2 regions of the Streptomyces sp. NPDC002467 genome follow, and region 1 is predicted to be linked to the other one. Evidence: riboswitches for the same ligand, from Rfam matches in the RefSeq annotation. Region 1 holds a riboswitch; the other holds the start of a gene.
What was found. Region 1 has a riboswitch for thiamine pyrophosphate ahead of thiO (glycine oxidase ThiO). Riboswitches for the same ligand answer to the same signal wherever they lie in the genome.
Positions count from the first base shown of each region.

Region 1 (5,720 bases):
GAGCTTGCCGTGCCGGCGGGCGGCCTCGGCGAACACCCGGAGGTGCTCCAGCTCCTCCCCGGCCTCCATGCCCTTGTCCCGGAGCTGGACGATGTCCACGCCTCCGGCGAGCACGGCGTCCAGGAACTCGGGGAGGTCACCCTGCTTCTTCCGGGCGTCCGTGCACAGGTAGAGCCGGGCGTCGGACAGCTGCTGCATGGGTGTACCCCCCGTGGTGGAGCGCGGTGCACGGGCACGGACGGCCCGCACACCGCGGTGGAACAGATGGATCAGTCGGAACGACTCAGAGGGCGAGCGCCTGAGCCCGGCGCTTGACCTCCGTGCCGCGATTCTCGCTCAGCGCCTGCGCGGGGGTGCCGGGCAGGGTCGGGTCCGGAGTGAACATCCACTCCAGGATCTCCTCGTCGGAGAAGCCGTCGTCGCGGAGCACCGTCAGCAGGCCGACCAGGCCCTTGACGACCTTGTCGCCGTCGATGAACGGCGCGGGCACCTGGAGGGAGCGGTTCTCGCCGCGGCGCACGGCGACCAGCTGACCTTCCTTGACCATCTGGCGGACCCGGGTCACCTCGATGTCGAGCATCTCCGCGATGTCGGGGAGGTACAGCCAGGAGGGGACTAGGGCATCGATCTTTGCGTCAATCTCGGTCACACCCCAAGCCTGCCATCTCGACTCCGCCGCCGGTACCTGACCCACCCCGTCCGGGTAGCCCCCGGCATTTCCAGCCCGTCCGGCGTTCGAGGATCGCGGTCCGGGGCGGAGCCCCGGGAAACGGAGAAAGGGCGGGGCGGGGAGCTGCTCCGCGCAGCGGCACCCCCACCCCGCCCCACCGGTCACACGGCTACGCGACGACCGCCGACTTCAGCGCGACCCCGGGGTCGGAGACCTTCGCGGGGTCCACCGGCACCCCCGTCTCGATCAGCCGCCGCCCCTGCGCGAGGTCCCGCGGCCTCCCCACCGCGAGCACCGCGACCAGCGCCCCGCCCTTCAGCCAGCACACCGACCAGGCCTCACCGGCCGGGTCCCCCCGCCACAGCAGCTCGTCCGCCCCGCCGTGGTGCCCGGCGTACTGCACGAAGCGCCCGAACTGCTCGGACCAGAAGTACGGGACCGGGTCGTACACCTCACCCGGTTCCCCACCCCCCGCCAGGATGTTCGCCGCGACCGCCCGCGGCCCCTGCAGCGCGTTGTCCCAGTGGTGCACCAGCAGCCGCGCCCCGTACCGCCCCGAGGGGAACGACGCGCAGTCGCCGACCGCGTAGACCCCCGGCAGGGAGGTACGCAGGTGCTCGTCCGCGGTGACCGACCCGTCCGGCCCGAGCTCCACCCCGGTCCCGGCCAGCCATCCGGTGGCGGGGCGGGCGCCGATGCCCACCACCACCGCCCCGGCCGGCAGCTCGCGGCCGTCCGCCAGCAGCACCCGCCCGGCCTCGACCCCGGCGACCTTCGCGCCGGTGACCAGTTCGGCGCCCGCCTCCGCGTACCAGCGCCCCATCGGCGCGGCGACCTCCTCGGGCAGCGCCCCCGCCAGCACCCGCTCGGCGGCCTCGACCACCGTCACCGCGCAGCCCGCCTCCCGGGCCGCGGTGGCGAACTCGGCGCCGATCCAGCCCGCCCCGACGACCACGACCGAGGGGGCCTCGGCCAGGACCGGCCGCAGCCGGGCCGCGTCGTCGAGGGTGCGCAGCAGGTGTACGCCGGGAACGCCCTCGGTCCCCGGCAGGGTCAGCGGTTCGGCTCCGGTGGCCAGCACGAGGACCTCGTACGGGACCGGACCGGCCTCGGTGTCCAGTTCCCGCTCGCCGGCCCGCAGCCCGGTGACCTCGGTGCCGAGCCTGAGCTCGATGCCGAGCCCCTCGAAGTCCACGTCGAAGGCGGAGTCCTCGGCCTTGCCGAGCAGGACCGCCTTGGAGAGCGGGGGCCGGTCGTAGGGCTGGTGCGGTTCGGCGCCCAGCAGGGTCACGGGGCCGGCGTAGCCCTGCTCCCGCAGGGCCACCGCGGTCTGCACACCGGCCATTCCGGCGCCGACGATCACGACGCCGCTCTGATTGTTCTCCGTCTGCTCACTCACCCGGCCACCCTAATCATCTGACGCTCCGTCAGGAATAGGTGCCGCCTTACCCGCCGTCGACGGCCGGGTTAGTCTGGCCACCGTACCTATCGCGGGAGTCCGGCGCACCGGGCTGAGAGGGAGGCTGGACGGCCTCCGACCGTACGAACCTGATCCGGGTCATGCCGGCGAAGGGAGGGGCTGGACGCCCATGTTTTCATCTCGGAATCGAACAGAACCCGAAGCGGGATCCGGAACCGGACCCGGTACGGGATCCGGAGCCGGATCCGACGTCCTCGTCATCGGCGGCGGCATCATCGGCCTGGTCACCGCCTGGCGGGCCGCCGAGCGCGGCCTGCGCACCGTACTCGCCGACCCCGCCCCCGGCGGCGGCGCCGCCCAGGTCGCGGCCGGGATGCTCGCCCCGGTCACCGAACTCCACTACGGCGAGGAGTCCCTGCTCGGCCTCGGCCTCGCCTCCGCCGAGCGCTATCCGCGGTTCGCCGCCGAGCTCGCCGAAGCCAGCGGCGGCATGGACATCGGCTACCGCGCCTGCGGCACCCTCGCCGTCGCCCTCGACTCCGACGACCGCCTCCACCTGCGGGAACTCCACGCCCTGCAGCGCCGCTGCGGCCTGGAGTCGGAGTGGCTCACCGGCCGCGAGTGCCGCCGCCTGGAGCCCATGCTCGCCCCCGGCGTCCGCGGCGGCCTGCGCGTGGACGGCGACCACCAGGTCGACCCGCGCCGGCTCGCGGCCGCCCTGCTGGCCGCCTGCGAGCGGGCCGGGGTGATCATCCACCGGGCCAACGCGGAACGGCTCCTGGTCACCGCCGACCGCGCGGCCGGCGCCGTGCTCGACGACGGTACGGAGCTGCGCGCGAACCAGGTGGTCCTGGCCGCCGGCTCCCTCAGCTGCAAGCTGCCCGGCGTACCGCCGGAGGCGGCCGTACCCGTCCGGCCCGTCAAGGGCCAGGTCCTGCGGCTCGCCGTACCACCGGCGTACGCGCCGTTCCTCTCCCGGACCGTGCGGGCCGTCGTACGCGGCAGCCACGTCTACCTGGTGCCGCGCGAGAACGGGGAACTCGTCCTCGGCGCCACCAGCGAGGAACTCGGCTGGGACACCACCGTCACCGCCGGCGGGGTCTACGAACTCCTCCGCGACGCCCACGAACTGGTACCCGGCATCACCGAACTCCCCCTCGTCGAGACCAGGGCCGGCCTGCGCCCCGGCTCCCCCGACAACGCCCCGCTGCTCGGCCCGACCGAGCTGCCGGGCCTGCACCTGGCCACCGGCCACTACCGCAACGGGGTCCTCCTCACCCCCCTCACCGGCGACGTACTCGCGGAGCTGCTGACCACCGGCGAACTCCCGCCGATCGCCCGCCCCTTCTCCCCCCGCCGGTTCTCCGCCGCACGTCAGGAGTCCTACGCATGACCATCTCCGTCAACGGCGAGCCGCGCGAGATCGCGGCCGGCACCACCCTCGACTCGGTGGTCGCCACCCTCACCACCGCCCCCTCCGGCGTCGCTGCCGCGCTCAACGAGACCGTCGTCCCGCGCGGCCAGTGGCCGGCCACGGCGCTGGGCGAAGGCGACCGGGTCGAAATCCTCACCGCGGTCCAGGGAGGCTGAGCGAGATGGCGGACGACCTCTTCACCCTCGGCGGCCGGACCTTCTCCTCCCGCCTGATCATGGGCACGGGCGGGGCCCCGAGCCTGGACGTCCTGGAGCGCGCACTCGTCGCCTCCGGCACGGAACTCACGACCGTCGCGATGCGCCGCCTGGACCCGACGGTCCAGGGATCCGTCCTCTCCGTCCTCACCAAGCTCGGCATCGCGGTCCTCCCCAACACGGCGGGCTGCTTCACGGCGGGCGAGGCCGTCCTGACGGCGCGCCTCGCCCGGGAGGCGCTGGGCACGGACTGGATCAAGCTGGAGGTCGTCGCGGACGAGCGGACCCTCCTCCCGGACGGGGTCGAACTCCTCGACGCGGCCGAGATCCTGGTCGACGAGGGCTTCACCGTCCTCCCGTACACCAACGACGACCCGGTGCTGGCCCGCAAGCTGGAGGACGTGGGCTGCGCGGCGATCATGCCGCTCGGCTCCCCGATCGGCTCGGGCATGGGCATCCGCAACCCGCACAACTTCGAGCTGATCACCGAACGGGCGGGCGTCCCGGTCATCCTCGACGCCGGCGCCGGCACGGCCTCGGACGTGGCCCTCGCCATGGAACTCGGCTGCGACGCGGTCATGCTCGCCTCGGCCGTCACCCGCGCCCAGTCCCCCGCCTTGATGGCGGCGGCCATGCGCGACGCGGTCTCGGCCGGCCGCCTCGCCCACCGCGCGGGCCGCATCCCCCAACGCCGCTTCGCGGAAGCCTCGTCCCCCACGGAGGGCCGCGCCACGCTGGACCCGGAGCGGCCGGCGTTCTGAAGGGGGCGCTGTCCGTTCGGGCCGGGATGCCGGGGCGGCGGTCACGCGGGGCCTTGCCGCGTGGGCGGTCAGGGGTGACCGATGTCGGGGCCCCGGTCGGTCGGCGCCGCGACTGGCCCTCGTCCTGGGTCGCTTCCTGCATTTGACGGTCCGGGCCGGATGGGTTGCGCCATCCGGCCCGGACTCTCAGGTCAATTTCCGTTCGACGCGACTTCCTCAGTCGTCCCAGTAGTGGTGATGCTTGTGGTGGTGGTTGTGGTGGTCGTAGCAAACGCCCCACCCCCAGCCCCAGCCCCAATCCCAGTCCCAGCCGTGGCGGTCGTGACGGTTTTGATGGCAATAGCCCCAGCCCCAATCCCGATCGCCGCTATTGGACGTCGTCGCAGTCACGGTTTTGGCGTGCGATGCCGCCGGCGCCGCGAATGCGCTGGAGGGCACCAACGCGCCCGCCGCGACCAAGGCGCTCGAGGCTGCGAGGATGGCGAGACGCTGTACGCGGGATGCGTGAGTCATGAGAATTCACCTCCTTTGAGATAGGGAAAAAGAGATGGCCGGACGGCCTTACCCAGAGCCCAATTGAGCCCGGGGCGAGCGCATCGCGTCACGCCCCGCGTTCTCGGGACTTGACAGTTCGAGAAAATCACCCGTGTCGAGACATCAGCTCCGGACGGCCGTCGGACGCCGGGAATGAGGAGCACGTAGCGATCCGTCGCGGCTTATGACCAGCCCAGGACGGGTCGCAGACGCCGTCGTGGAGGAGCGCGTAGCGATTTGACGCGCCCTTCCTGCCGCCTGGGCTCTTGTGGTCGACAACGACCACGCCCACCCCCGACCCGCCCATCCGCGAGGCCGTGACCGCCGCCACCACACCCCACCCGCACCCGAGGGGGCGGGTGGGCAGCCGCCGTCGCGCCGGTGCGGGCCGTGGGGGTGGAGGCCCCGCCCGCGCGTGACCCCGTACCCCGCCCACGTCACAGCTGGGCTGCAAGAACGACCGCGCCCGTCGGGTCGCGTCCGCCCGCCAATAGAATCGGCGGGTGGATACGACCCTGGATGACCCCCTCGTCGGGCGCGTGCTCGACGGCCGCTACCGCATCGACGCCCGCATCGCGGCCGGCGGCATGGCAACGGTCTACCGGGCCGTCGACACCCGGCTCGACCGCGTGCTCGCGCTGAAGGTGATGCACCCGGCCCTCGCCGCGGACGCGGCCTTCGTCGACCGGTTCATCCGGGAGGCCAA
Region 1 covers NZ_JBIARJ010000010.1:220,140-225,859, forward strand. The annotation lists gene thiE (thiamine phosphate synthase) at 1-198, opposite strand, end outside; gene ACFYYJ_RS22215 (Rv2175c family DNA-binding protein) at 284-649, opposite strand; gene ACFYYJ_RS22220 (NAD(P)/FAD-dependent oxidoreductase) at 840-2,069, opposite strand; TPP riboswitch at 2,151-2,262, shown strand; gene thiO (glycine oxidase ThiO) at 2,260-3,483, shown strand; gene thiS (sulfur carrier protein ThiS) at 3,480-3,680, shown strand; gene ACFYYJ_RS22235 (thiazole synthase) at 3,686-4,480, shown strand; gene ACFYYJ_RS22240 (hypothetical protein) at 4,697-4,993, opposite strand; gene pknB (Stk1 family PASTA domain-containing Ser/Thr kinase) at 5,518-5,720, shown strand, end outside.

Region 2 (5,720 bases), on a different contig from region 1:
TCCCCCGCGCCGGGTCAGCGCCGCGGCCGCGAGCCCCCCGATGACGAGGGCGATGGCGGTGGCGGCGAGCGCGTACTGGAGGGAGTTCCAGACCGCCTCCAGCGGCGCGACCAGGAACGTCCCGCCGCCGGGGTTCCCGAGCGCGCGGTAGAAGCCGAACCCGTACCCGCCGGGAGCGTCGAAGGAGCGTTCCACCAGCACCGCGAGCGGCGCCACGATCAGCAACGCCACCGTCAGCAGCACCCCGCCGAGCAGGGACCGCTGCGCCCAGCCGCGCGGCCGGTGCGCGGTCCGGGCCGGATCGACGAGCCGCAGCGCGGTCTCCCGCTTGCGCACCGTCCAGGCGTGGATGCCGAGGATCGCGGCGAGCGCGGCGAACTGCACCATGGTCAGCACGGCGGCCGTGGACAGGTCCAGGAGCTGCGCGGTCTGCCGGTAGACCTCCACTTCCAGCGTGGAGTACGAGGGGCCGCCGAGGATCAGCACGACGCCGAAGGAGCTGAAGGTGAACAGGAACACCATCAGCGCGGCGGCGGCCACCGCGGGGGCCAGGGCGGGCAGCGTCACCCGCCGCCAGGCGGCGAAGCGCCCGGCGCCGAGCACCCTGGCGGCTTCCTCCTGCCTCGGGTCCAGCTGGGCCCAGAGCCCGCCGACGGTGCGTACGACGACGGCGTAGTTGAAGAAGACGTGCGCGAGGAGGATGGCCCAGACGGTGGTGTCGAGCCGGACCCCCACCAATTCGTCCAGCAGCCCGCCCCGGCCGACCAGTGCGAGGAAGGCGGTGCCGACGACCACGGTGGGCAGCACGAAGGGGATGGTCACCAGGGCCCGCAGCAGCTGCTTGCCGGGGAACTCGAAGCGCGCGAAGACGTAGGCCGCCGGGAGCGCGATCACCAGGGTGAGCGCGGTGGAGGCGAGGGCCTGCCACGTGGTGAACCAGAGCACGCCGGCGATGTCGGGCCGGGTGATCACCTCGGTGATCCGGCCGAACTGCCAGCCGGTGTCGGTCTTCAGGCCGCGCCCGAGGATCGCGGCGACGGGGTAGGCGAAGAACAGCCCGAAGAAGGCCAGGGGCACGATCATCAGCGCGAGCCGCACGGCCGTGGCCCGCCCGGACTCGCGCACGGGATGGCGTACGCCCCCCGCCGGGACCGGCGCGGCGCCCCCCGCCGCCGCGACCGCTCCCTCGGTACCGCTTACTTCACGACGAGCGCGGTCCATGCCGAGACCCACTGCTCACGGTTCTTGGCGATGGTCTCCGGGGCCACGTTCTCGGGCTTCTCGACCACCACGCCGTGCTTGGTGAACAGCTCCGGCAGGGAAGCGTCCTTCGTCACGGGGTTCACGAACATCTGGAGCGGCATGTCCTCCTGGAACTTCTTGCCGATCAGGAAGTCCACGAGCGCCTTGCCGCCCTCGGTGTTCTTCGCGCCCTTGAGCAGGCCCGCGAACTCGACCTGGCGGAAGCAGGTGCCGGTGGCGACGCCCGTCGGGGCCTCGGCCGGCTGCGGCTCCCCGTACAGCACCTCGACCGGCGGGCTGGAGGCGTAGGAGACGACCAGCGGGCGGTCGCCCTTGGCCTTCTTGCCGCCCGCGGAGCCGGAGAAGCGCTCGTTGTAGGCCTGCTCCCAGCCGTCGACGACCTCGACGCCGTTGGCCTTCAGCTTGCTCCAGTAGTCCTTCCAGCCGTCCTCGCCGTACTTGCCGACGGAGGCGAGCAGGAAGCCGAGGCCGGGCGACGAGGTCGCGGCGTTCTCGGTGACCAGCAGGTTCTTGTACTCCGGCTTGACCAGGTCGTCCAGGGTCTGCGGCGGGGCGATCTTCTTGTCGGCGAAGTAGGCCTTGTCGTAGTTGACGCAGATGTCGCCGGTGTCGATCGGGGTGACCCGGTGCTGCTTGTCGAGCACGTACTCGGGCTTCACGCCGGCCAGGCCCTTGGCCTCGTACGGGGTGAAGATGCCGTTGTCGAGGGCGCGCGAGAGCAGGGTGTTGTCCACGCCGAAGAAGACGTCGCCGCGCGGGGAGCCCTTGGTGAGGATCTCCTGGTTCAGCGCGGCGCCCGCGTCCCCGGACTTCAGCACCTTGACCGTGTAGCCGCTCTGCTGCTCGAACTCCTTGAGGACCGCCTCGGTCACGTTGAAGGAGTCGTGCGTGACGAGCGTGACGGTCTTGGACTTGGGGCTCTCGGTCCCGCCCGCGCTCTTGTCCTTGGCGTCGCCGCCGCCGCAGGCACTGAGCGTGGTGACGCCCAGCGCGGCCGCGAGCGCGACGCCCGCGATCTTCTTGGTGGTGCTCACTGGTGATTCCTCCTGGGATGTCCAGGAGAAGACGCGGCCCTGCCCGGCGCTCTGTGGGAGCGGACGCCGGGCAGGGCGCAACAGCTTGAGTGGTGACCGAACTTCCTACCCCGAATGACCGGGGCGAGGTTCAGAGGGTCTGCGGATGACGGATACCGCACTCTCAGCGCTGTGGCGCTCCCCTGTCGGAATATGAAATTGGTTCGGCCACAGGGTACCCCGTGGCCGAACATGATCGATCAGGACCGGAATCTAGCGCTCCGAGGCGGCGAGCTGCCCACACGCGCCGTCGATCTCCTGGCCGCGGGTGTCCCGTACGGTCACCGGCACGCCGTGGCGGGCGATCGCGTCGACGAAGGCCCTCTCGTCCTCGGGCCGCGAGGCGGTCCACTTGGAGCCGGGCGTCGGGTTCAGCGGGATCAGGTTGACGTGGACGCGCTTGCCCTTGAGCAGCCGGCCCAGGAGGTCACCGCGCCAGGCCTGGTCGTTGATGTCGCGGATCAGCGCGTACTCGATCGAGATGCGACGGCCGGACTTCTCGGCGTACTCCCAGGCGGCGTCGAGGACCTCGCGGACCTTCCAGCGGGTGTTCACCGGGACCAGCGTGTCGCGCAGCTCGTCGTCGGGCGCGTGCAGCGAGACGGCGAGGCGGCACTTGAAGCCCTCGTCGGCGAAGCGCAGCATGGCCGGGACCAGGCCGACGGTGGAGACGGTGATCCCGCGCTGGGACAGGCCCAGGCCGTCGGGCTCGGGGTCGGTGAGCCGGCGGATGGCACCGACGACGCGCTTGTAGTTCGCGAGGGGCTCGCCCATGCCCATGAAGACGATGTTGGACAGTCGGGCGGGGCCGCCCGGGACCTCGCCGTCGCGCAGGGCGCGCATGCCGTCGACGATCTGGTGCACGATCTCGGCGGTGGACAGGTTGCGGTCCAGACCGGCCTGGCCGGTGGCGCAGAACGGGCAGTTCATGCCGCAGCCGGCCTGCGACGAGATGCACATGGTGACCCGGTCGGGGTAGCGCATCAGCACGGACTCGACGAGCGTGCCGTCGTGCAGCTTCCACAGGGTCTTGCGGGTGGTGTCGTCGTCGCAGGAGATGTGGCGGACGACGTTCATCAGCTCGGGCAGCAGCTCCTGCTGGAGCTTCTCGCGCGACGCGGCCGGGATGTCGGTCCACTCGGCCGGGTCGTGCGCGTACCGGGCGAAGTAGTGCTGGGAGAGCTGCTTGGCCCGGAAGGGCTTCTCGCCGATCGCGGCGACCGCCTCGCGGCGCTCCTCCGGCGTGAGGTCGGCGAGGTGCCGGGGAGGCTTCTTCGCTCCGCGCGGTGCGACGAAGGTGAGCTCTCCCGGAACAGGGCGGGCCATGGCAGGTACTCCTTGTAAGACGAAAGGCGCGCCGCAGAAGCAGCGCGCCTTTCTAGAGTAACCGCCCGGCGTCCTACGACGCCTTTTCCCAGGTCAGCCCGTACCCACGAAGGCCGCCAGCAGCAGCCACACCACCGGGGCGGTGGGCAGCAGCGAGTCGAGGCGGTCCATGATCCCGCCGTGCCCCGGGAGCAGGGTGCCCATGTCCTTGATGCCGAGGTCCCGCTTGATCATCGACTCGCCGAGGTCGCCCAGCGTGGCGCTGACCGCGACCGCGAGCCCCAGCAGCAGGCCCTGCCACCAGGCACCGCCGTCGATCAGGAACTCCATGCACAGGGCGCCCGCCGCCATGGCGAAGGCCACGGCTCCGAAGAGCCCCTCGCGGGTCTTGCCGGGGCTGATGCGCGGCGCGAGCTTCGTCTTGCCGAAGCGCCAGCCCACCGCGTAGGCCCCGGTGTCGCTGACCACGGTCAGCACGAGGAAGGTCACCACGCGCTGCGGACCGTCGTCGGCGGTGAGCAGCATCGTGACGAAGGTGGCGAGGAACGGTACGTAGAACGCCGCGAAGACTCCCGCGGTGACGTCCTTGAGGTAGTCCTCGGGCGGCTCGGTCATCCGCCACACCAGCACCGCGAGGGCGGTCAGGGCCATCGCGACCCAGGCTCCCTCGGCGCCGCGGACGTACCCGGCGATGACCATGGCCGCGCCGCCCACCGCGAGCGGGACGAGAGGGGCCTTGATGCCCTTCTTCTCCTGCAGCCGGGAGGTGAGCTCCCACAGACCCACGACGACCGCGACGACGACGACGCCGACGAAGACCGCCTTGACGATGAAGAGCGAAGCGAAGATCACCGCGCCGAGGCCGACGCCGACCCCTATGGCGGCGCGCAGGTCCCGCCCCGCACGCTTCTTCTGCGGCGGGGGCGGGGGGTCCTGCGGTGCCTGCGAAGGCGGGGGCGGGGGGCTGGGCATGGGCTCCTGCGGCGGCGTCTCGTCGCGGAAGAGGGGGCCGCCGTCCGGGGCGGCCCCCCGATCGCGTGCTTCCCGGTCGTCGAAGTCACGGCCGGCGGCATCGGGCACGATGGGCATGGGCCGAGTGTGCGGGCCCACCAGCGCATCGTATGCGGGACCCGCCGGAACCGGCTCCGGCTGCCAGGAAGAGTCGTTCATCAGACTTCGAGCAGCTCGGATTCCTTGTGCTTCAGGAGCTCGTCCACCTGCGCGACGTACTTCGCGGTGGTGTCGTCGAGCTCCTTCTCCGCGCGGCGCACCTCGTCCTCGCCGGCTTCCTTGTCCTTGACGAGCTTGTCAAGGGCGTCCTTCGCCTTGCGGCGGACGGCGCGGATCGAGACCTTGGAGTCCTCGGCCTTGGTACGCGCGACCTTGATGTACTCCTTGCGGCGGTCCTGCGTCAGCTCGGGGAAGGTCACCCGGATGATGCTGCCGTCGTTGCTCGGGTTGACACCGAGGTCGGAGTCGCGGATGGCCTGCTCGATGTTGCGCAGCGCGCTCTTGTCGAACGGGGTCACGATCGCCATGCGCGGCTCGGGCACCGAGAAGGAGGCGAGCTGGTTGATGGGCGTGATGGCGCCGTAGTAGTCCGCCACGATCTTGTTGAACATCGCCGGGTGCGCACGGCCGGTGCGAATCGCGGCGAAGTCTTCCTTGGCGACGACGACGGCCTTTTCCATCTTCTCCTCGGCCTCGAGGAGGATCTCTTCGGTCACCACGTGCTCCTGCATGTCTTGAATGGATGGTTCAGGCGGGCGGGACGGGCAGGACCCGGCTGGGCCCGGCCCGGCGACGGACAGCTCAGGCCCGGGTTCCCTCGTCGCTGACAAGCGTGCCGATCTTCTCACCCTTGACGGCGCGCGCGATATTGCCCTCGGCGAGGAGCTCGAAGACGAGGATCGGCAGCTGGTTGTCGCGGCACAGCGTGATCGCCGTGGCGTCGGCGACCTTGAGGTCGCGCGAGAGGACCTCGCCGTACTCCAGAGCGTCGAACTTCACCGCGTCCGGGTTCTTCTTGGGGTCGGAGTCGTAGACCCCGTCGACGCC
Region 2 covers NZ_JBIARJ010000012.1:154,553-160,272, reverse strand. The annotation lists gene ACFYYJ_RS24800 (ABC transporter permease) at 1-1,083, opposite strand, end outside; gene ACFYYJ_RS24795 (thiamine ABC transporter substrate binding subunit) at 1,197-2,297, opposite strand; TPP riboswitch at 2,382-2,491, opposite strand; gene rlmN (23S rRNA (adenine(2503)-C(2))-methyltransferase RlmN) at 2,550-3,662, opposite strand; gene ACFYYJ_RS24785 (phosphatidate cytidylyltransferase) at 3,756-4,832, opposite strand; gene frr (ribosome recycling factor) at 4,832-5,389, opposite strand; gene pyrH (UMP kinase) at 5,475-5,720, opposite strand, start outside.
Region 2: it holds a riboswitch for thiamine pyrophosphate, as region 1 does, so the genes downstream of both, ACFYYJ_RS24795 (thiamine ABC transporter substrate binding subunit) here and thiO (glycine oxidase ThiO) in region 1, are expected to answer to the same signal.